DNA from 2 places in the Rhizobium sp. Root1204 genome. Region 1 is predicted to be linked to the other one. Evidence: riboswitches for the same ligand, from Rfam matches in the RefSeq annotation. Region 1 holds a riboswitch; the other holds the start of a gene.

The links. A riboswitch is a leader RNA that binds a small molecule or an ion and turns the genes downstream of it on or off. The one in region 1 is predicted to bind thiamine pyrophosphate.
Region 2: it holds a riboswitch for thiamine pyrophosphate, as region 1 does, so the genes downstream of both, thiB (thiamine ABC transporter substrate binding subunit) here and thiC (phosphomethylpyrimidine synthase ThiC) in region 1, are expected to answer to the same signal.

The regions. Positions count from the first base shown of each region.
Region 1 covers NZ_LMCZ01000001.1:98,131-109,506, forward strand. Annotated here, with positions in the region: gene ASC96_RS00500 (8-amino-7-oxononanoate synthase) at 1-925, opposite strand, end outside; gene bioB (biotin synthase BioB) at 922-1,914, opposite strand; gene ASC96_RS00510 (GntR family transcriptional regulator) at 2,132-2,800, opposite strand; TPP riboswitch at 2,953-3,092, shown strand; gene thiC (phosphomethylpyrimidine synthase ThiC) at 3,180-5,015, shown strand; gene thiO (glycine oxidase ThiO) at 5,018-5,998, shown strand; gene thiS (sulfur carrier protein ThiS) at 5,995-6,192, shown strand; gene ASC96_RS00530 (thiazole synthase) at 6,195-6,968, shown strand; gene ASC96_RS00535 (thiamine phosphate synthase) at 6,965-7,570, shown strand; gene ASC96_RS00540 (hydroxymethylpyrimidine/phosphomethylpyrimidine kinase) at 7,581-8,324, shown strand; gene ASC96_RS00545 (ABC transporter ATP-binding protein/permease) at 8,456-10,285, shown strand; gene ASC96_RS00550 (DUF992 domain-containing protein) at 10,363-10,896, opposite strand; gene ASC96_RS00555 (hypothetical protein) at 11,342-11,376, opposite strand, start outside.
Region 2 covers NZ_LMCZ01000006.1:366,732-378,107, forward strand. Annotated here, with positions in the region: gene ASC96_RS09290 (cation transporter) at 1-120, opposite strand, end outside; sul1 at 378-433, shown strand; gene ASC96_RS09295 (SulP family inorganic anion transporter) at 504-1,970, shown strand; gene ASC96_RS09300 (ABC-F family ATP-binding cassette domain-containing protein) at 2,141-3,967, opposite strand; gene ASC96_RS09305 (thiamine diphosphokinase) at 3,970-4,620, opposite strand; gene ASC96_RS09310 (MarR family winged helix-turn-helix transcriptional regulator) at 4,858-5,382, opposite strand; gene ASC96_RS09315 (MDR family MFS transporter) at 5,503-7,005, shown strand; gene ASC96_RS09320 (hypothetical protein) at 7,036-7,359, opposite strand; TPP riboswitch at 7,495-7,615, shown strand; gene thiB (thiamine ABC transporter substrate binding subunit) at 7,655-8,665, shown strand; gene thiP (thiamine/thiamine pyrophosphate ABC transporter permease ThiP) at 9,051-10,694, shown strand; gene thiQ (thiamine ABC transporter ATP-binding protein) at 10,687-11,376, shown strand, end outside.

The sequences.
Region 1 (11,376 bases):
CGCTGCCGGCGACGCCGAGTTTCGCGGTCAGTTCGGCATTGGCGAAATTGCGCAGTTCGTCGAAATCGGTGCGGCGCTGCGGTTCATCCACCAGCGCCCGCAAGGCTTCGCGGACCGCAGCCGCCATCAGCGGCGACGGCGCGGTCGAATAAATGAAACCTCGCGCCCGGTTGACCAGGTAATCGCAAAGTACTGCGCTTGCGCCGAGCAGCGCGCCGGAGACGCCAAGCGCCTTGCCGCAGGTGTGAAGGACGATGACATTGGATCGGTTTTTCAATTCGGCAGCAAAGCCGCGGCCATCGGGACCGAAGACGCCAGTTGCATGGGCTTCATCGATCACCAGAAAACCGCCGTGCTTTTCGGCAAGGGCCGCAAGTTCCGTCAGCGGCGCACGATCGCCATCCATCGAATAAAGACTTTCCACGGCAATCCACGGATGGCCGGTTCCACCCTGACTGCGCCACTGTTCGATCGCCTGCGCAAAGGATCCAACGTCATTGTGGGCAGCGGCCGCAGTCTGCGCCTTGCCGGCCAAAATGCCTTCATGGGCGCTGGCATGTACCAGAGCGTCATAGACGACGAGATCGCCTCGCTGCGGCAGCGTCGAGAAAAGTGCCACGTTCGCGGCATAACCGCTGCCGAAATAGAGGACACGCTCTGCTCCGAAGAAGGAGGCCGCCTCAGCCTCCAGCGCTTCGTGCTCCGGGTGATTGCCGCGCAGCAGCCGGGAACCGCCAGCCCCCGTTGGAACGCCGCGCTGAAGGGCAAACGCAATCGCTTTCGCCAGCCGCGCCGATCCGGCAAGCGCCAGATAATCGTTCGAACTTAAATCAGCCCCGGCCTGCGGGACCAACATGCGCCGCCTGCCCTTCCGCTCCAGCCCCGCCAGAGTGGTTTCATAACGGGCAAGGCCCTGATCCATCATTCGCCCGGCCCCAGGTCCATCGGCTTCAGGCCAAGGCGGCGGAACAGGGCCGTGTCGTGATCCTCGCCCGGATTATCCGCCGTCAGCAGCGTATCGCCGGCAAAGATCGAGTTGGCACCGGCGAAGAAACAGAGCGCCTGCATCTCGTCGCTCATCTGCGTGCGCCCGGCCGAGAGGCGCACATGCGAACGCGGCATCAGGATACGGGCAAGCGCGATGGAGCGGACGAATTCGATCGGATCGACCGGCTCGGCATTGGCAAGCCGCGAGCCGGGGATCGGGATCAGCATGTTGATTGGAACGCTTTCCGGTGGTTCCGGCAGGTTGGCGAGCGTCACCAGCATGGAAATGCGATCGTCGGTCGTTTCTCCCATGCCGAGAATACCCCCAGCGCAGACCTTCATGCCGGCATCGCGGACATTCGCAAGGGTATCCAGCCGGTCAGCAAACGTCCGGGTGGTGATGACCTGCGGATAGAATTCTTCCGACGTGTCAATGTTGTGGTTGTAATAGTCGAGCCCGGCTTCGGCCAGCGTCCCAGCCTGCTGCGGCGACAGCATGCCGAGCGTCATGCAAGTCTCAAGCCCGAGCGCCTTGACCCCCTCGACCATCGCGACCAGCGTTTCCATGTCGCGATCCTTCGGGCTGCGCCAGGCAGCTCCCATGCAATAGCGGCTGGCCCCTTCGGCCTTGGCCTTGCGCGCTTCCGCCAGCACCTTTTCCACCATCATCAGCCGGGAGGCCTTCAGCCCCGTCGGAGAGCGTGCCGACTGGCTGCAGTACCCGCAATCCTCGGCGCATCCGCCCGTCTTGATCGACAGGAGCCGGCTGATCTGCACGGCATTCGGATCGAAGTTTTCTCTGTGAACCGATTGCGCCCGGAACAGCAGATCATTGAACGGGGAATTATAGATAATTTTTGCATCAACGAGAGAATGCCGCTCCGTTCCGGCGCTTTCATCGTGCGAATTTTCCTTTAAAAGACCCATTTCAATCGGGAAATCGGCAGAACTTTCGTTTCTCAGCATCATCCACCTAGCATGATAGATTAAAAATAATAATTATCTATAATTTATCCAAAGCCATGGAATCGCAACCGCCTTTTTGGTGTATGGCGTAAAAATTCCCGCAGTACGCGCCTCCATGATCCGGAGAGACGCACCGAAAGCAGTCAAAATCAGGAAAAAAGGAAGTGGAAAATAATTCTCAGCCGACGATGGCGAAGGCATCCCGCGTGGCGCCGGAGGCGTTACGGACGGGCTTCTGGCCTATCCATTGCACGTGACGCTCGAGGACAGGAGCGGCGTTCTCGATATTGCCCTGACGCAGAAAGGTCAGGATGGCGCGGTGATCATGATCGGTGCGCACTTCCCATTCCGACCGCCAACTGGCGAACAGGAACCGGGCACTGGCCGCATGCAGATCGCTGATCGCTGCAAGCAGCCGCGGCATGCCGCAGGGCGTGAGAATCAGCGTGTGAAAACGCCGGTTTGCCTCTTCCCAGGAGCGGACATCGCGGGAATTGTCACCCGCGACCGTCGCTTCTTCAGCCTGATCGAGGATCGCAGGCGTCAGATGCGGTGCCGCGTGGCGAAGGGCTAAAACCTCAAGCGCAGCGCGCATCTGCGCAACTTCGCGCACTTCCTTCAGATCGAAGGACGCGACCCGCACGCCCCGGCGTGGCTCGCTGACCGCAAGCCCCTGCGCCTCCAGCCGCCGGAAAGCCTCGCGCACGGGCACATGACTGGTCCCGAACTCCTCGGCAATATGGTCCTGGCGCAGCTTCGTACCCGGGTCCAATTGTCCGGTGACGATCCTGTCGGCCAGGATGCGGCTGATGCGGCTGGCAATCGTGTCTTCGCTCGCTGAGGTCATGTTTTATAGATAATTTGCCGGGGCGGCGCTGTCGAGGGCGCGCTTGTAATCATTGAACATCTTCACAGTCTTGCGACGGGCAGAGAGCAGCGGCCGGACGACGGCGCACCAAACGGCCCTTGACGCTTCGTCCAAAACTGTGCCTAGATTGGCACATTCACCAGGGGGGTCCCGACAAGGGGCTGAGATTCTGCTGGCGCGAACGGTGGCTTTTGCCACCCTCAAGCAGCGCAGTGACCCGTTGAACCTGATCCAGTTCATACTGGCGTAGGGACGGTGCAAGCGCTGCGACGACTCGGATTCCGTGTGCGGATTCGCGTCAGCGTCTTTTCATCATTCCGGCTCTGATGACTGGGTCTCCAACTTTGGAGCCTCAACCATGACTATTGCCGCCAAGAACCTCACTCCCACCGTTACCACCGGCCCGTTGCCGGCCTCCCGCAAGGTGCATATTCCGGGCGAACTCTACCCGGATATCCGCGTTCCCATGCGCGAAATTGCCGTGCACCCGACCTCTGGCGAACCACCCGTCTCCGTCTACGACCCCTCCGGCCCCTACACCGATCCGGCCCATCTCGTCTCGATCGATGCCGGCCTTCCCCGGCAGCGCCAGGCCTGGGTCACCGCCCGCGGCGATGTCGAGGCCTATGACGGCCGGCACATCAAACCGGAAGACAACGGATTTGCCACCGGTGAACGGCTGACGCCGGAATTTCCGATCCGCAATCATCCCCTGCGTGCCAGAAACGGCAAGGCCGTCACCCAGATCGCCTATGCCCGCGCCGGCATCATCACCCCGGAAATGGAATATATCGCCATCCGCGAAAACCTTGGCCGCAAGCCGCCGGAGGGTGCGCTGGTGCGCGACGGCGAGAATTTCGGCGCCAGCATTCCCGATCACGTCACGGCCGAATTCGTCCGCCAGGAAATCGCCCGCGGCCGGGCCGTCATCCCGGCCAATATCAACCACCCGGAATCCGAGCCGATGATCATCGGCCGGAATTTTCTGGTGAAGATCAACGCCAATATCGGCAATTCCGCCGTCACCTCGTCGATGGCCGAGGAAGTCGAGAAGATGGTCTGGGCGACGCGCTGGGGTGCGGATACCGTCATGGACCTGTCGACCGGCCGTAATATCCACAATATCCGCGAGTGGATCATCCGCAACTCGCCGGTCCCGATCGGCACCGTGCCGCTCTATCAGGCGCTGGAAAAGGTCAACGGCATCGCCGAGGACCTGAATTGGGAGGTTTATCGCGATACGCTGATCGAGCAGGCCGAGCAGGGCGTCGATTATTTCACCATCCATGCCGGGGTGCGGCTCGCCTATATCCCGCTCACCGTCAACCGCGTCACCGGCATCGTCTCGCGCGGGGGCTCGATCATGGCCAAGTGGTGTCTTCATCACCACAAGGAAAGCTTCCTCTACGAGCATTTCGACGAGATTTGCGACATTGCTCGCGCCTATGACGTGACCTTCTCGCTCGGCGACGGCCTGCGTCCCGGCTCGATTGCCGATGCGAATGATGCCGCACAATTTGCCGAACTGGAAACGCTTGGCGAACTGACCCAGATCGCCTGGGCGAAAGATTGCCAGGTCATGATCGAAGGCCCTGGCCATGTGCCGATGCACAAGATCAAAGAGAACATGGACAAGCAGTTGGAAGTCTGCGGCGAAGCGCCATTCTACACGCTTGGACCGCTGACGACCGACATTGCCCCCGGCTACGACCACATCACCTCAGGCATTGGTGCCGCGATGATCGGCTGGTTCGGTACGGCGATGCTCTGCTATGTCACACCGAAGGAGCATCTCGGCCTGCCCGACCGCAACGACGTCAAGGTCGGCGTCATCACCTACAAGATCGCCGCCCACGCCGCCGATCTCGCCAAGGGGCATCCGGCCGCGCAATTGCGTGACGACGCCTTGTCGCGCGCCCGCTTCGAGTTCCGCTGGGAAGACCAGTTCAACCTGTCGCTAGATCCGGAAACGGCGCGTTCCTTCCACGATGAGACCCTGCCGAAGGAAGCCCACAAAGTGGCGCATTTCTGCTCGATGTGCGGGCCGAAATTCTGCTCCATGCGGATTTCCCACGATATCCGCGCCGAGGCGCAGAAGGAGGGGCTTGAGGCGATGGCCGCGAAATTCCAGGCGGGTGGCGCGCTCTATATGCCCCTTAGCCCGGATGGCACCGTTGTGCCAGCCGGAGAGTGACCATGCGTATCCTCGTCAAAGGGGCCGGCGTTGCCGGCCTCACGGTCGCCTGGCAACTCTACCGCCACGGATTCGAGGTCACCATCCTCGAACGCGCCGAAAGGATCGGCACCGGCGCGTCAGGCTTTGCCGGCGGTATGCTGGCCCCCTGGTGCGAGCGGGAAAGCGCGGATGAACCCGTGCTGACACTCGGCCGAGTGGCCGCCGACTGGTGGGAGGCTGCACTCCCCGGCCATGTGCAGCGCTGCGGCACGCTGGTCGTCGCGGGCAGCCGTGACACTGGCGAACTGGACCGGTTTGCCGGCCGCACCACCGGCTGGGAGTGGCTGGACGAAGCGGCGATTGCGGCACTGGAACCGGACCTCGCCGGCCGTTTCCGCAAGGCCCTGTTTTTCCGACAGGAAGCCCATCTTGATCCACTGCAGGCATTGTCCGCGCTGACCGGAGCGCTGGAGGAAACGCGTATGCGTTTCCTGTTCGGCGCCCGGGGCGTCCCAGCGGAAGCCCATTATGACCGCACCGTCGATTGCACCGGCCCGGCACAGATCGGGTTGCTTCCCGATCTTCGCGGCGTGCGTGGAGAGATGCTCCTACTCGAAACCGGCGAGATAAGCCTTTCCCGCCCCATCCGCCTGCTGCATCCACGTCACCCGATCTATATCGTGCCGCGCGGAAAGAACCGTTTCATGGTCGGCGCGACCATGATCGAAAGCGATGATGCCGGCCCCATCACGGCCCGCTCGCTGATGGAATTGCTGAATACCGCGTATGCACTCCACCCCGCCTTTGGCGAGGCGAAGCTTATCGAAACCGGCGCGGGCGTGCGCCCTGCTTATTCCGACAACCTACCGCGCGTAACCGAGGAGGGGCGCACCCTGCATGTGAATGGCCTTTACCGCCATGGCTACCTGCTCGCCCCCGCCATGGCTGGAGAGGTGGCACGGCGTCTCCTTGGAGAACAAAGACAAAGGATGGCTTCATGATTTTCATCATCAACGGCGAGGAACAGCAGGTCGCGGCGGCAACACTCGCCGACCTGCTGGCTGCTCTCGATTACGAAGGCGAATGGCTGGCGACGGCCGTTAACGGTGAGCTTGTGCATCGCGAAGAGCGTAGCGGATTTCCGCTCGGTGAACGCGACCGGATCGAGATCCTGTCGCCGATGCAGGGGGGCTAATGATGTTGACGCTCTACGGAACCTCGGTATCTTCGCGCCTGCTGCTCGGCACCGCCCGGTACCCCTCTCCCGCCGTTCTCGCCGAAGCGGTTCGGGCATCGAGAACCGATATCGTCACGGTGTCGCTGCGCCGGGAAACAGCGGGCAGCCGCACCGGCGGCGCCTTCTTCGAGCTGATCCGCACGCTCGGCGTCCGGGTTCTACCGAATACAGCGGGCTGCCATACTGTTTCCGAAGCAGTTTTGACCGCCAAGATGGCCCGCGACTTGTTTTCCACCGACTGGATCAAGCTCGAGGTGATCGGCAATCATGACACGTTGCAGCCAGACGTCTTCGCGCTGGTCGAAGCGGCCCGCATTCTGAGCGGTGAAGGCTTCAAGGTCTTTCCCTACACCACCGACGATCTTGTCGTGGCGGAAAAGCTGCTCGATGCGGGTTGCCAGGTGCTGATGCCCTGGTGTGCTCCCATCGGCTCGGCCATGGGTCCCGTAAACCTGCCGGCACTGCGTAGCATGCGGGCAAGCTTTCCCGAGGTGCCGCTGATCGTCGATGCCGGTATCGGCCGGCCATCGCATGCCGCCACCGTCATGGAACTCGGTTTCGACGCCGTTCTGCTGAACACAGCCGTTGCAGGAGCCGCCGATCCGGCTGCGATGGCCGCCGCCTTTAGCGGCGCGATTGATGCGGGCCGCATAGCATTTCACGCCGGCATGCTGGAGCCGCGCGACATGGCCGTTCCCTCGACGCCCATCATCGGCAAGGCGGTGTTTTCATGAAGCTTGATCCCTTTTACCTGATCGTCGACAGCGCCGACTGGATCGATCGCCTCGTGCCGCTCGGCGTCAAGCTCGTGCAGTTGCGGATGAAAGACAGCACCGATATTGAGCTGCGAACGGCCATCCGACGCGCCAAAACGGTCTGTAGCGCCCACGGTTGCCAGTTGATCATCAACGACTATTGGCGCGTTGCAATCGAGGAAGGCTGCGATTTCGTCCATCTCGGTCAAGAGGATCTCGCCGAAGCCGATGTCACCGCCATTCGCGCCGCTGGGCTCAAGCTCGGGCTCTCCACCCATGATGCGACCGAACTGGAGACGGCGCTTGCGGCTGCGCCGGACTATGTGGCGCTCGGGCCGGTCTGGCCGACCATCCTGAAGAAGATGAAATGGGCGCCACAGGGGCTGGAGAAAGTGCGCGACTGGAAGACACGCGTCGGCGCGCTGCCGCTGGTGGCGATCGGCGGCATCAATATCGACCGGATCGACGGCGTCTTTGCCCATGGCGCTGATAGCGCCGCTGTTGTCACCGACATCATCCTCAATGCCGATCCGGAAGCGCGGACCCGTGAATGGATTGCACGCACGGCGCGTTTCCGGTGAGGGCGTTTCGATGAACCACGTGCCCCACGTGCTTGTTGTCGCCGGCTCGGATTCGTCCGGCGGCGCCGGGATCGTGCGCGATATCGAGACGCTGGCCGCCTTTGGCGTCAAGGCTTCGGTGGCGATCACCGCCGTCACGGTTCAAACACATAAAGGCGTCGAGCATATCGATGCCGTTCCACCCGACCGCGTGGCGCAGCAGATGCGTGCCGCGCTATCGGCCAATCCAATTGCCGCCATCAAGATCGGCATGCTCGCAACCGCAGAGACGATTGCCGCTGTTGCAACGGTGCTTGCGGACAACCCCGGCATTCCTGTGGTTCTCGACCCGGTTCTGGTTTCGACGTCCGGCCGCACCCTTCTTGCTCCGGCCGCGACGGCCGCGTTACGCGATCTTTTCACGGCATGTACGCTCATCACGCCCAACCTGCCGGAGCTTTCAGTGCTGGCGGCATCGATGGTTGCCACATCGCCCGGCAGTGTGGGTGACCAGGCCCGGAGCCTCTTGAGGGTTGGAGCAAAGGCGGTTCTGGTCAAGGGCGGACATGCCGGTGGCGTGGAAGCCATCGATCTGCTCTTCCAACCGGACCAGATTGATCGATCCTTTGCGTCCCCTCGCCTCGCTGCGGCGATGCGCGGCACCGGCTGCATGCTCGCCAGCGCGATTGCCGCGCGCCTGGCCTTTGGAGACCCGCTCGCGGCGGCAATCGCCCAGGCCAAGGCCTTCGTGCATGGAAAGTTCCGCGAAACGTGAACAGCCATTTACCCGCCGATCTGCGATGATCGCAGGCGAAGAAATACCTTGGGCTGCATCGCTCCATCCTCTTTTGCTAATCTTTCTTAGGGATAGCGCTTCGGACGCGCTATATTTCGGAGGTGAAGACCGTGGTGGAGAGATTCGCGCCGATGCCGCATGACATGAATGGTAAGAGTAACCAGCGTGTAGAAACCGACGACGAGCAGCCCTTCTTCGATCAGCTCCGCATGATGCAGCGAGCCTTTGTCGCCTCGCCCGTCCGCAAGACCATCATATGGCTCTCAATCGGGATCATTACCGTCATATTGGCGACTGCGGTCGGGCAGATCTTGCTGAACCGATGGTACAAACCATTCTACGATACGCTCGAGCGGCGTGATCTCTCCGCGTTTCTAATGCAGTTCATCACCTTCGGCCAGATTGCCGGTACGCTGCTGATCCTCAATGTGCTGCAAACCTGGCTCAACCAGTGGATCCGGATCAAATTGCGTGAGGGGCTGACGCTCGATCTGATCGGCGAATGGATGAAGCCGGCGCGGGCCTTCCGCCTTGCCAATGCAGGCGCCATCGGCATCAATCCCGATCAGCGCGTGCACGAGGACGCCCGTCATCTCGCCGACCTGACGGCGGGCCTTACCATCGGCCTGTTCCAGTCGGGCATTCTGCTTGCCAGTTTCGTCGGCGTTTTGTGGTCGCTTTCGTCCGGCTTCATTTTTCACATTGGCGGCTATGATCTCAATATTCCCGGCTACATGGTCTGGGCGGCCTTCCTTTACGCCGGGACCGCTGCGGCCGTGAGCTGGGTGGTCGGACGCCCGCTCGTCAAGATCAATGGCGACCACTATGCGCGGGAAGCCGCCCTGCGCTTCTCACTGATGCGGGTCAACGAACATATAGAAGCGGTGTCACTGTCCTCCGGCGAGGCCAATGAAAAGCGCCGTCTCCAGCGTGATCTGGCCTCGGTTCTGGAAATCAGCAACAAGCTGATGATGGCCCTGACACGGCTGACATGGGTCACGTCAGGCTATGGCTGGCTTACGGTCGTCGCCCCTATCGTCATCGCAGCCCCCGTCTATTTCAATGGTGATCTCAGTTTCGGCGGCCTGATGATGGCCGTTGGCGCGTTCAATCAGGTGAACACGTCGCTACGCTGGTTCGTCGACAATATCGACAGCATCGCCGACTGGCGGGCAACGCTGCTTCGGGTCGCCGCCTTCCGCTCCGCAATCCTGATGACCGACGAACGGCACGAAAACGACAAGCGCATCGAATTTGCCAAGGCTGAGGGTGACCGCCTGACCATCGACCGCCTGGAAATCGCCCTCCCGTCCGGCTGCATCAAGCTCGCCGACCAGCATATCGAAATCGGGCCCGGCGAACGCGTTCTCGTGACCAGTGATTCGGATGTGGAAAAAGCGCCATTCTTCCGGTCGCTGGCCGGCCTCTGGCCATGGGGACACGGACGCATTGCTCTACCCGGCGGTGACAACATCGCCTTTGTGCCACGAACACCCTATTTCTCACCCGGGACGCTGGAGGAAGTCCTCAGCTATCCCGAAAATCCAGGAAAATTTAAAAAATCCGATCTGGTCTCGGTGCTGTCCAAGGTCGGTTTGAGCAAGCTGCAAAACAGCCTCGATCAGGACATGCGGACAAGGCTGAAACTCAACGAAGTCGAAATCAGGCTTCTGGCCATTGCCCGGCTGGGACTGCACAAACCGGGCTGGATCATCATTGACGAGGCGCTCGATACCCTGGACCGCGATGCCTACCAGCAAGTCCTAACCTTCATGGAGCAGGAGCTGGGCAATGCGGCTATCGTGAACATCGGCAGGGTGGCATCCGGCAACCGCTTCTTCACACGCGTATTGCAACTGCAGGGCAGCCCGGCAGGCAAGGCCATCCGTTTGCTCAGACCCAAAAGCCTTCGCGCGGACAATCCTGAACTGGCGGATTGAACTGACTGCGTGCGCCAACGCAAGCCAGCTTTTGAACTTTCCCCCTTCAAGAAGACGAAGGGGGAAAGCGGGACGATTTAGTTGACGGCTGTGAGCGTCACCGATGTGCCGCCAGCAGCAAGGTTGAGGCCGAGCTGGCCCGTCACGCTGATGGTCTGGAGGTGGATCGAGCCGGACGTGCCGCCCACGAGGACATTGGCGCCGACGCCCGCACCGACCGTGGCTTCAACACTTGCGCCCTGGTAGAGACCGCTGAGCGAACCCTGATGGTAGCCTGCCGTCGGCGCAAGCACCGCCCAGACAAGCTTGCTGCGCGTCGTGAAGCCGAGGTCAACGCCCATCTTCCTGACAGCGCCGGTATAGTGGTCTGTGCGTTCCTTGCCGACTGAGGAATGGAACGTGCAATCGATTTCCTTGGCCGAGCCCAGAACATAGCCGGCGCCACCGCCAACCTCGCATTCGAGGTAGCCGATCTTCACGCCGCCACGCACGTCGCTCTCTTGATAGCTGGGAGCCGGTGCGCCAGTTGCCAGATCGGCAGCCTGAACGGCAATTCCGCCCGTCAAGGCCAGGGTCGCGGTGGTGAGCGCCAAAGCAAGTGTCTTTTTCATCATTCTTTCCTTCTCAAACCGGGGCCGGTAGGGCACGCAGCCGTTCAGTCGATAGATTCATTCACGTCATCGAGTGTTTCGCAGCGATCCCAGCTGGCGCAATGAAGGCGAGACAGGCTGGAATCGGTTGCAGATGACAGGCCTTCAACTGTTTACCGGTTATTAGGACATTTCGAAGGCAGTCCCGGCAGCCCGAGCGGTACGCCCACAGACGCTGGCTGCCCGTCACCAAAATCACACAGAACCGGGCCGCTCCCTATGAAAAAACGAGATTGCTATGGGAGGGGATGGTGAATGCGTTCTGGCACGCCAACACTGATGCCGCATCTGGCGCTCTGGGGAGCTCTATCCCCGCTGACTGACGCTTTGCGAACGCAACGCCAGGTCAAAATGAAAACCCCGCCACCACGATAGCGATGACGGGGCAAATCAAGCGTCGAAACGCTTATTCTTCGATCGTGTATTCGCCCAGCTCACAGA
Region 2 (11,376 bases), on a different contig from region 1:
CGCGCTGTCCGCCAGAAGCGACGCAGACCCGATCCGGAGCGCGACAGCAAACTCGACCCCGAAGTAAGCCAGGTTCGCCAGCGCGACGATCAGGACGACCCGTCGAATCCCGTTATCCATGGACTGTTACCCTTTCTGGTTCGGTCATATCTTGTTTGAATGCGCAGCGCGGGTTGGGTGACGGACAGTTCCTGCAGTCTTCCCATCGGAAATACTTTCCACTTAACGCCGTTACCCCCGGTCTTGCCATGACCTTCTCGACTTCTTGAAAGCAGCCAGTCCACTTCAGCATGCCGCGTCCGGAAAATGCCCTCATTGGAGTCGTAGCTATTCCATATTGCAATGCGAGAAAACTTCGGTAGAACACATCCACTCACCACGGACCCGGTGTAATTCCGGGTGGCTCTTCTGGCCGCCGATCCGCCAGACCACGCAAAACCTGCATGCCAATTCAACCGACCGCCCGATAGCGCGGTTCGCCATGCTTTGCGAGAACTCATCAAATGCAATTTTCTTCGATTCGTGGGGATTGGAATGCCAATCCTATGCGCGAAATGCTCGCCGGAGCAGTTGCGACATTCGCGCTGATTCCCGAGGTTATCGCATTTTCCTTCGTCGCGGGTGTCGATCCCCAGGTCGGCCTGTTCGCCTCCTTCATAATCGGCATCGTCATTGCCTTCACAGGTGGCCGTCCGGCGATGATATCCGCCGCCGCGGGTTCGGTCGCCCTCGTCGCGGCACCGCTGGTTCATGCCCATGGGCTTGCTTACCTCTTCGCCGCCGGGCTGCTGGCCGGACTGTTCCAAATCGTTTTCGGCCTTCTGCGTCTCGGAGTGTTAATGCGCTTCGTTTCGAAATCTGTACGCACAGGTTTCGTCAATGCCCTTGCAATCCTGATTTTCGCAGCCCAACTGCCCCATATCATCGGGGGAGACTGGCTTTCCTATGGCATGCTGGCGGCCGGACTGGCTGTCATCTACCTTGCACCCCGGATAACCAATGCCATCCCATCGCCGCTGATTTGCATTCTGGTCCTGACGGCGGCATCGATCTCCTTTCAGCTGCCGGTCATGACAATTGCCGACCTTGGCAAACTTCCCGATTCCCTTCCGGGCTTTGGCTGGCCCGCGGTTCCGATGACATTGGAAACCCTGACGATCATCGCCGGACCGGCGCTTGCCATTGCCATGGTTGGCCTGCTGGAATCGATGATGACGGCAAGTGTTGTCGACGATCTCACCGGTACGCCAAGCCCGAAGAACAGGGAGTGTACCGGCCTTGGCATCGCCAACATGGCCGCGAGCCTATTCGGCGGAATAGCCGGCTGCGGCATGATCGGCCAGACCGTCAGCAATGTGAAATATGGTGGACGAGGCAGATTATCCACGCTCTTTGCTGGTGCGTTCCTGCTGGTTTTGATGGTCCTGTTGAAGCCGTGGGTTTCTCAAGTTCCCGTCGCTGCACTGGTTGCTATCATGGTGATGGTGTCTATCGATACGTTCGATTGGTCTTCGTTGAAGACGCTGGTTGTTCACCCGAAGATGTCCAGTGCCGTCATGGTGGCGACGGTTCTCGTTACGGTGTTCAGCTCAAACCTTGCGCTCGGCGTCACGGTTGGCGTTCTTCTGAGCGGCGTGTTCTTCACCTTCAAGGTTGCTCGTCTGCTGCGGGTCGAAACGGAGATCGATGCTGCCGCAGTTCACATGATGTACCGCGTGTCCGGACAAGTGTTCTTTGCCTCGGCCGATATTTTCATCGAGGCATTCGACATCGAGGAAGCACACGGCATGGCCGTGACGATAGATGTTTCGCAAGCTCATTTCTGGGATATCACAGCAGTTGCAGCACTGGAAAAGGTGGTGGAGCGGTTTAAAGCCCATGGCACAACCCCCGTTGTTTTGGGGGTGAATGATGCAAGTGCTACTCTGATTGGCAGTCTCGACAGCACCCCGAGACTTAAAGAAATCTGAAATCAACCCAGTTGAATGAGGCCTATGGCAGCGGAATCTTGCCATAGGCCGTTTGAGAAGGCTGCTATCGGGCCGATGGCGCACATCGTTACACCGCAGTGATATGGCAGCTTTCGTCTTTCCCCGCTAACGACGCAAAGCAATCATTCTGCGGCTCGGTGCCGCGTGCCCTACCCCTCGATCTCCTCCCTTAACATCTCCAGCTCCAGCCATTCCTCTTCCATCTTCGTGATCGAGGTTCGTAGCTTTTCGAGCTCTGCAGCCAGCGCCGAAAACCGCGTGGGGTTCTTGGAAAACAAATTCGGGTCGGCCATTTCCTTTTCGTGTTTGGCGATCTGGGCTTCGGCCTTTTCCATTTCCTTCGGCAGGTTTTCCAGCGCGAATTTCTGTTTGAAGGAGAGTTTGCCCTTGCCGGTCTTGGGGGCGGAGGACGAGCCGTCGTTGCTGGCGGATTTGGCTTTTTCGGCTTTTTCCGTGCGCTTCTTTTCGTCGGCAGCACCCTTGCGCTGGGCCATCATGTCGGAATAGCCGCCGGCATATTCGATCCAGCGTCCATCCGGCGCATCCGGATTGGCGGGCGCGATGGTCGAAGTGACGGTGCGGTCGAGGAAGTCACGGTCGTGGCTGACGAGGATGACGGTGCCGGAAAAGCCTGCGACGATTTCCTGCAGCAGGTCGAGCGTTTCGATATCGAGATCGTTGGTCGGTTCGTCGAGGATCAAGAGGTTGGTCGGGCGCGACAGGATGCGGGCGAGCATCAGCCGGGCGCGTTCGCCGCCCGACAGGTTCTTGATCGGGGTGCGCGCCTGTTCGGGCTGGAACAGGAATTCCTTCATATAGCCAGTGACATGGCGCTGCTCGCCATTGACCAGCAGGTTGTCGCCGCGGCCGTCGGTGAGGTAATGGGCCAGCGTATCCTCAAGGTTCAGGTCCTCGCGGCGCTGGTCGAGCGTGGCGATCTCGAGGTTGGTGCCGAGCTTGACCCAGCCGCTGTCGGGCTTGATCTGGCCGGTGAGCATCTTCAGAAGCGTCGTCTTGCCCGCGCCATTCGGGCCGACGAGACCGATGCAATCGCTGCGATGGACGCGGATCGAGAAGGGGGCGACGATGGTGCGCTCGCCATAGGTCTTGGTGATCTGATCAGCCTCGATAACCAGCTTGCCGGATTCGCGGGCGTCGGAGACGGTCGCCTGCACCGAGCCTTGCGGGCCATTATGGCCGCGATGCTTGGCGCGCAGGTCCTGCAGCGCGCCGAGGCGGCGCATGTTGCGCTTGCGCCTTGCCGTCACGCCGTAGCGCAGCCAGTGTTCCTCGCGCTCGATTTCCTTGCCGAGCTTGTGTTGCTCCAGCTCTTCTTCTTCCAGCACCTTGTCGCGCCAGGCCTCGAAGGCGCCAAAACCCTGATTGAGGCGGCGCGACTGGCCGCGATCGAGCCAGACGGTGGCGTTGGAAACCTTTTCGAGGAAGCGCCTGTCGTGCGAGATGACCACGAGGGCCGAGCGGCTCTTGATCAGCTCGCCTTCCAGCCATTCGATGGTCGGCAGGTCGAGATGGTTGGTCGGCTCGTCGAGCAGCAGGATATCCGGCTCCGGCGCCATGACGCGGGCAAGCGCCGCGCGGCGGGCTTCGCCGCCGGACAGCTGCGTTGGGTCTTCATCGCCCGTCAGGCCGAGATGTTCGAGCAGGTAGGCGACGCGGTAGGGGTCGTCGCTCGGGCCGAGGCCTGCTTCCGCATAGGCGCGAACACTGTCGAAACCGTCAAAATCCGGCGCCTGATGCAGGTAGCGGACGGTGACGGAGGGATGACGGAAGGTTTCGCCCGACTGCGGCTCGGCAAGGCCGGCGGCGATCTTCATCAGGGTCGATTTGCCCGAGCCGTTGCGGCCGACAAGGCAGATCCGGTCGCCGGGCTCAACCTGCAGATTGGCGCCGTTCAACAGCGGCGTACCGCCGAAGGAGAGCACGATATCATCGAGTTTCAGAATGGGTGGCGCCATGGTCAGGCTCCCGAAAAATCATGAGGGCGGGCAAGGATGAGCGCCCGGCCGGAGGAAAGGGTGAAGCGGACGGTGCCTTCGGCGACATTGGAAACGGTGCGCGAGGAGCCGAACGGCAGATGAAAATCCCTGAGCGGATAACGGGCGCCTTCGATGGAAAGACCGGTCAGCGTATCGAGCCCGAGGATGGAAAACAGGCTGCCCTTCGGCAGGGCGATCACGGAGCTGCCGGGCAGCAGCGGATAGGCTTCCTCCTCGCCGGAGGTGAGCAGCATCTCGATGCCGTCTTCGGCAAGCTTGGCGGCATAAAGTAGGTGCATGAAGGCATGGTCGCTGCGCTCGCCGCCGAGCGCGCCGGCGAGAATGAGCCTTTTCGCGCCGCGCTCAAGGGCGGTGGCAACGGCGATTTCGCCGTCGGTCTCGCTCTTGGCGGCGGGATAGGGCTCGCGGCGGACATCCGGCCATTCGGCGATCAGGGCATCCGGCGTGGAATCGAAATCGCCGACCCAGAGCTCCGGCTTTAGCCCCAGCGCACTGGCATGGCGCATGCCGCCATCGGCCGCGATGACGCGGGCGCCGGCAAGCTGGGTGGCAAGCCTGTCCGTCGGCGTCAGGGGACCGCCCATCAAGATGATAAAAGCCTGTTTGCTCATGGCGCATGGCCATAGCGTAAACAGGGGGATGAGGGGAAGGGGCAGGCGTGGATTTGGTGTTCTCTTCTCCCCGGCGGGGAGAAGGTGGCCCAAAGGGCCGGATGAGGGGGCCACACGCTCAGAAATTGCCGAGCGGCCCCCTCATCGCCTCACTGCGTTCGGCACTTCTCCCCGCCGGGGAGAAGAGGGTGTCTGCCGCTCGCCCTTGCCCCGTTATGGAAAAGAGGGAGATCGCCGCTAATCCGTATCCTTGCCGGGGGTGGTGCAGACCTGTTCGAAGGAGGTGACGAAGCGGTCGAAGAGGAGGGAGAAGCTGGCGACGTCTTCTTCCGGCCAGTCGGCCAGCACGCTGTCGATGACGTTACGCTTGACCGCCTGGATTTCGCCCATCAATTGCTGGCCGAGCTCGGTCATCACGACGATGATGCGGCGGGCATCGGCCTGCGAGGCCTCGCGCCTCAGAGCGCCGCGCGCCACCATTTCGCCGACGATGCGGCTGGCGCGGGAGGGATCGATGCGCATCATCCCGGCGATGGTGCCGACCGTGACTTCGCCCTCCGGTTCGGCCCGCCTGACGGCATCGAGAACGTCGAGATGGGTGATTTCGAGACTGGGCGCGACATTGCTGATGGCGAGGCGCGCCAGCACGCGGCGGCCGATCATCGTGCGCCAGCGGCCCATCGAGCGGCCGATCAGGGCGCGGCTGGCCTCGGGCTCTCCGGTCTCAGATGTGCATTCCAGGGGCAAAGGTGCGTGATCCATGGCTGATCCTAGCAAAACAAGCGCGATCCATAAAGCATGAATATGCTCTCGGCATAAATGTGCTGTTGACAAATATATGCTAACAGCACATAAATTGCCAAAACCAACCGGAACGCTCCCATGGACATGCACATCGCGCCGGCGCCGCTCGTTTCGAGCCCAGCGCTGCGGCTCACCCTTTTCTTCTTCCTGATGACGGCTTTGTTCATGGCGACGCTGGACAACCAGATTGTCGCCACCGCGCTGCCGACCATTGTTGGCGAGTTTGGCCAGATGGAGCGTTTCGGCTGGATCGGCTCGGCCTATCTGCTGGCCACCTGTGCCGTCATGCCGCTTTACGGCAAGCTGGGCGATCTGTTCGGCCGCAAATATGTGATGGTCACGGCGGTGACGATCTTCACGCTGGGGTCGATCGCCTGTGGTCTTGCCGTGTCGATGAACACGCTGATTGCCGCCCGTGTGCTGCAGGGCCTGGGTGGCGGCGGCATCATGGTATCGATCTTTTCCATCAACGCCGATCTGTTCGAGCCGCGCGAGCGGGCGCGCTACCAGAGCTATTCCAGCCTCGTCCTGATGGCCTCCGGGGCCGTCGGTCCGGTACTTGGCGGGGCGATGAGCGACCATTTCGGCTGGCGCTCGATCTTCCTCATCAATATCCCGATCGGCATCGCGGTGCTGATCGGCCTGTTCGTCTTCCTGCCCTACCGCCGCCCGACACGCCGTCCGACCATCGACTATGCCGGTGCGCTGCTGCTGGCGGGTTCGGTAACCTGCGTCGTGCTTCTGGGCGACGGTGCCGAACTGTTTGGCTCGCTACTTTCATTCGGCAGTCTGGCGATCGTTGCGCTCGGCGTGGTCTGCGCGACGGCCTGGGTGGTTGTCGAGCGCCGGGCGCCGGAGCCGATCGTTCCCCTGACACTGTTTCGCAACCCGACATTCAGCCTGATGCTGGTGATTTCGCTGGCGAGCGGTGCCGTCGGCATCGGCATGGTCAACTATTTCGCGCTGTATCTGCAGACGACGACGGGGCTGTCGCCGTCGCTGGCTGGCTTGCTGTTCATCATGCTGACCGGCGGTATCGTCTGCGGCTCGCTGACGGCAGGGAGGCTGATTTCGCGCTCGGGCCGCTACAAGCCGTTTGCCATCGTCAGCGCCAGCCTGACGGTTCTGGCCTTGCTCATCTTTACCCAGATTGAGCCCGGTACGCCGCTTTATGTGATTTGCGCGATCATGGCGCTGCATGGCATCGGCATCGGGTTTGGCCAGCAGGTGCCGATCGTCGCGGTGCAGAACATCGCCTCGCGTGGTGATGTCGGGGCGGCGACCGGCGCGGTCACCCTGTCACGGATGGGCGGCGCCTCGATTGCCATCTCGATCTATGGTGCAATCATCGCGGCAGGTCTTGCCCGCGGCGCCACGGCGATCCCGGGTGTTGCCGATATCGAAAAGCTGACGCCGCTGGTGCTGTCGACATTACCGGAGGCGACCCGCCAGCTGGTGGCTGATAGCTATACGGCCGCCTTCCTGCCGCTGTTTTTGACGGCTGGCGGTATCTCGCTGATCTCGCTCATCGCGGCCATCAGCCTGAAAGCGGTAAGGTTGCCGCAGAAGCCGGCGGCATGAGGGGCTGGCCGTCGTCTTTCGGCCGGTACTTCAGCCTTTTTTGCGCCAGTAGTGGTCGGAGATGTTCTGATAATTGGTGATGATCTGGGCGGCGATTTCGGGATTTCCGCCTTCAAGCGTTTCGGGGTCGGCGCCGCATTGCGACAAAAAAAGCTGTTGTTGAGCGGTGGCCGCAAAGTAATCATATGCCGGCGCTTCGTCCTGCGCGCCAATCGAACGCAATTCATTGGCGGTCTGCGTGGTGGCATCCTCGACAGCTTTGTAGATGGCCGCCATCATTGCTTGCTCGGCTCGTACCATTATGCCGCTGATTTTCTGTTCGGCGGGGGTAAGGATGCGGCACGTCTCGGTCATCGGGCGTATCTCCAGTATCACTCTAAATTTCTCAATCAATAAGGCCCCATGTCATGGGATTATGTCCGCTTTGCGGTAATCGGGCGGGGCAACAATCCCCACTTGCCAAGTATTTCGCCCGGGTCTAAACCTCCTCCTGCTCTAACGGGGTGCCGGCCGTTCTTTTATGGAACGTTCGGCTGAGAGGCTATTCAAAAGCCAACCCGAAGAACCTGATCCGGTTTGTACCGGCGGAGGGATTAGACGGCACATTCCAGCGCCCTATTCCCAATTTTGGATTTATGAGGAGGCGCGGATGCGCAAGGCAATCATTCCATTTCTCGCAGCAGCTGCTGCATTCACCATCGCGTTTTCCGCCTCGGCCGAAGACAAGGTGCTGACGGTCTATACCTATGAAAGCTTCACCAGCGAATGGGGGCCCGCCGCCAAGGTGGCGGAAGCCTTCGAAAAGACCTGCGGGTGCAAGGTTTCCTATGTCAGCGTCGCCGATGGTGTCGAACTCCTGACCCGGCTGAAGCTCGAGGGTGCGTCGTCCAAGGCCGATATCGTGCTGGGCCTCGATACCAATCTTGTGTCCGAAGCCAAGGCAACCGGCTTCTTTGCGCCGCATGGCATCGACACCTCGGCCGTCAAGGTTCCCGGTGGTTTCACCGACGATACCTTCGTTCCCTATGATTACGGCCATTTTGCCGTGGTTTATGACACTGAGACGATGAAGGAGCCGCCGAAGAGCCTGAAGGAACTGGTCGAGGGCGATCCGAACCAGAAGATCGTCATCGAGGATCCGCGCACCTCGACGCCGGGGCTTGGCCTGCTGCTCTGGATGAAATCGGTCTACGGCGATGAGGCCGGTGCCGCCTGGGCCAAGCTCAAGGATCGTGTTCTGACCGTCACGCCAGGCTGGTCGGAAGCCTACGGCCTGTTCACCAAGGGCGAAGCGCCGATGGTGCTTTCCTACACCACGTCGCCTGCCTACCATATGGTTGCCGAAAATACAGACCGCTATCAGGCTGCTGCCTTTTCCGAAGGCCACTATATCCAGATTGAAGTCGCCGGCATGACCAAGGCTGCCAAGGACCCGGCGCTCGCCAAGGATTTTCTGACCTTCGTCACCGGCCCTGAATTCCAGTCGATCATCCCGACGACCAACTGGATGATGCCGGTTGCCGCCACCAAGGAACCGCTGCCGGAGGCATTCGGCAAGCTGGTGGCGCCGGAAAAGACGTTTCTGATGTCGTCGGATGAAGTGGCGGCTAACCGCAAGGCCTGGATCGACGAATGGCTGGCTGCGATGAGCAAGAATTAGCACCTCGTTTGGGCAAGGCCTGCCCCTCATCCGGCCTGTCGGCCACCTTCTCCCCGTTGTGACGGGGAGAAGGGATTTGCGGCAAGCTCTGTCATCCCCTCTCCCCGCGTGCGGGGAGAGGGCTAGGGTGAGGGGCCAAGGTTCTCAGGTGGCTGGAGGTCTGGATTGATGAGTGGCTGGCGGCGATGAACAGGAACTGGATGTGCCGGGACGATCATTTCTTCTTCTCCCCAGCGGGGAGAAGTGCCGAGCGACTGCGAGGCGATGAGGGGGCGGTTCGGCACATTCTGAGTGTTTGGCCCCCTCATCCGGCCCTGCGGGCCACCTTCTCCCCGCTGGGGAGAAGAAAGGGCGAGGCGACGCCCGAAAGCAATACGAAGCCATCATGATCAACCGCATGGAACGACGTCTGACACTGACTGCCGGGGCGCTATGCCTCGGTGGCATTGTGCTGTTCGTCTGTCTGGCGGCGGTGGCACTCCTGGCTTTCGACGAGCCGGGATCCGCCAATGACGGCGTGGTGTTCGATGCCTATGTCTGGCGCGTGGCCCGGTTCACGCTGCTGCAGGCGTCGCTTTCGACCGTTCTGTCGATTGTCTTTGCCATTCCGGTGGCGCGGGCCTTGGCGCGGCAGGCGGCGTTCCCCGGCCGTGTCTGGATCATCCGGCTGATGGCGCTGCCGCTGGGGCTGCCGGCGCTCGTGGCAGCTTTGGGACTGATCGGCATCTGGGGACGGCAGGGCGCTTTGAATACCGCGTTGGTGGCCATCGGTCTCGACCAGCCGGTCAGCATCTACGGCCTGTCGGGCATTCTCGTTGCCCATGTCTTTTTCAACATGCCGCTCGCCGCCCGGCTGATGCTGGGCGGGCTGGAGCGTATTCCCGGCGAATACTGGCTGGCCGGGGCCAATCTCGGCATGCGGCCGCTGTCGATTTTCCGCTTTATCGAATGGCCGGTGATCCGTGGGCTTTTGCCCGGCATTGCCGGGCTGATCTTCATGCTTTGCGCCACCAGCTTTACGCTGGTGCTGACGCTGGGCGGCGGGCCGGCGGCGAGTACGATCGAGGTTGCTATCTATCAGGCGCTGCGCTTCGATTTCGATCCGCCACGGGCTATCGCGCTGTCGCTGCTGCAGATTTCCGTGACCGCCGCGCTGCTGGTTGCGATCCGGCTGCTCACACCTGCGGCAGACGAGGGGCATGGCGGCGGGCGCAGGGTGCGCCGCTTTGATGGACGCGGTGGGTTTGGTCGGGCAGGCGACGGACTGGTGATCGCGCTTGCCGTTCTGTTTCTGGCTCTGCCGCTCGGCTCGGTCGTCTCTTCCGGCCTGCGTGCCGATCTCGTCAAGCTTGCCGGGGATCCGATGGTGCGGCGGGCGCTGATCACCAGTATCGTCATTGCGCTGATCTCGGGGCTGCTTTGTGTTGTCTCCGCCTCCCTCATGATCCGGGCGCGGCAGGCAGCCCTGTCGTCGAGGCGGCCAGCGGTGCTTCTTCGGGGGCTGGCTGTGGGGATTTTTGCCAGTTCGTCGCTGGTGCTGCTGGTGCCGCCGGTGGTTCTGGGGGCTGGCTGGTTTTTGCTGTTGCGGCCGTTCGGAGATGTCGCACGATTTGCGCCGCTGCTGGTCATCCTGATCAATACGCTGATGGCGCTGCCTTTCGTTTATCGCGTGCTGGAACCGGCAATGGCCACGCATACGGCCCGCACGGCCAAACTTGCGGTCAGCCTTGGTCTCAGCGGCTGGCATCGTCTGCGGCTGATCGATTGGCCGGGTTTGCGCAGGCCGTTGCTGATGGCGCTGTCTTTTGCCTGCGCCCTGTCACTTGGCGATCTCGGCGCCGTGGCGCTGTTCGGCTCGCAGGATATGGTGACGCTGCCCTGGCTGCTGTACAGCCGCATGGCAGGTTACCGCTCGACCGATGCGGCGGGCCTGGCCTTGTTTCTCGGGCTTGTCTGCCTGGTGCTAACGATCGCCGGGACGCCGCGGGCAGGGGCTGACGATCAGAGGAGAAAAGATGTCACTGCCTGAAACGGATATCGCTGTTCGTCTCGACAACGTGCGGGTCCAGTTCGATGAAACCGGACTACATTTCGATTGCGCCGTCGGCAAGGGACAGATCGTTGCCGTGACGGGGGCATCCGGTTCCGGCAAGTCGACGCTGCTCAATGTGATCGCCGGGTTCGAAACACCGGATACCGGCCAGGTTGAGATTCTCGGGAAAGATGTTGCCGGGCGCGATCCTGCCGAACGGCCGGTCTCGGTGATCTTTCAGGAGCACAACCTGTTTGCGCATCTCGACGTCGCCACCAATATCGGTCTCGGCATCGATCCGGCACTGAGGCTTGGCATCAAGGAAAAGGCGAAAATCGCAAGCGCGCTACTGCGCGTCGGACTGGAGGGGTTTGGCAAGCGCCTGCCGCCGACCTTATCCGGCGGCGAACGCCAGCGGGTGGCGCTCGCCCGGGCGCTGGTGCGCCGCAAGCCGGTCCTGTTGCTCGACGAGCCGTTTGCGGCGCTCGATCCGGGCCTGCGGGCCGGGATGAGCAGCCTTCTGCTTGATCTGCACCAGCAGGAAGGTCACACGATCCTGATCATTACACATCATCCTGACGACGTCCGGACGCTGGCAGACAGTGTGCTCTTTCTCGACAAGGGCCGCATTCTCCTGCATGAGCCGGTGACGCAGTTTCTCGAGCATACCGATCTTCCG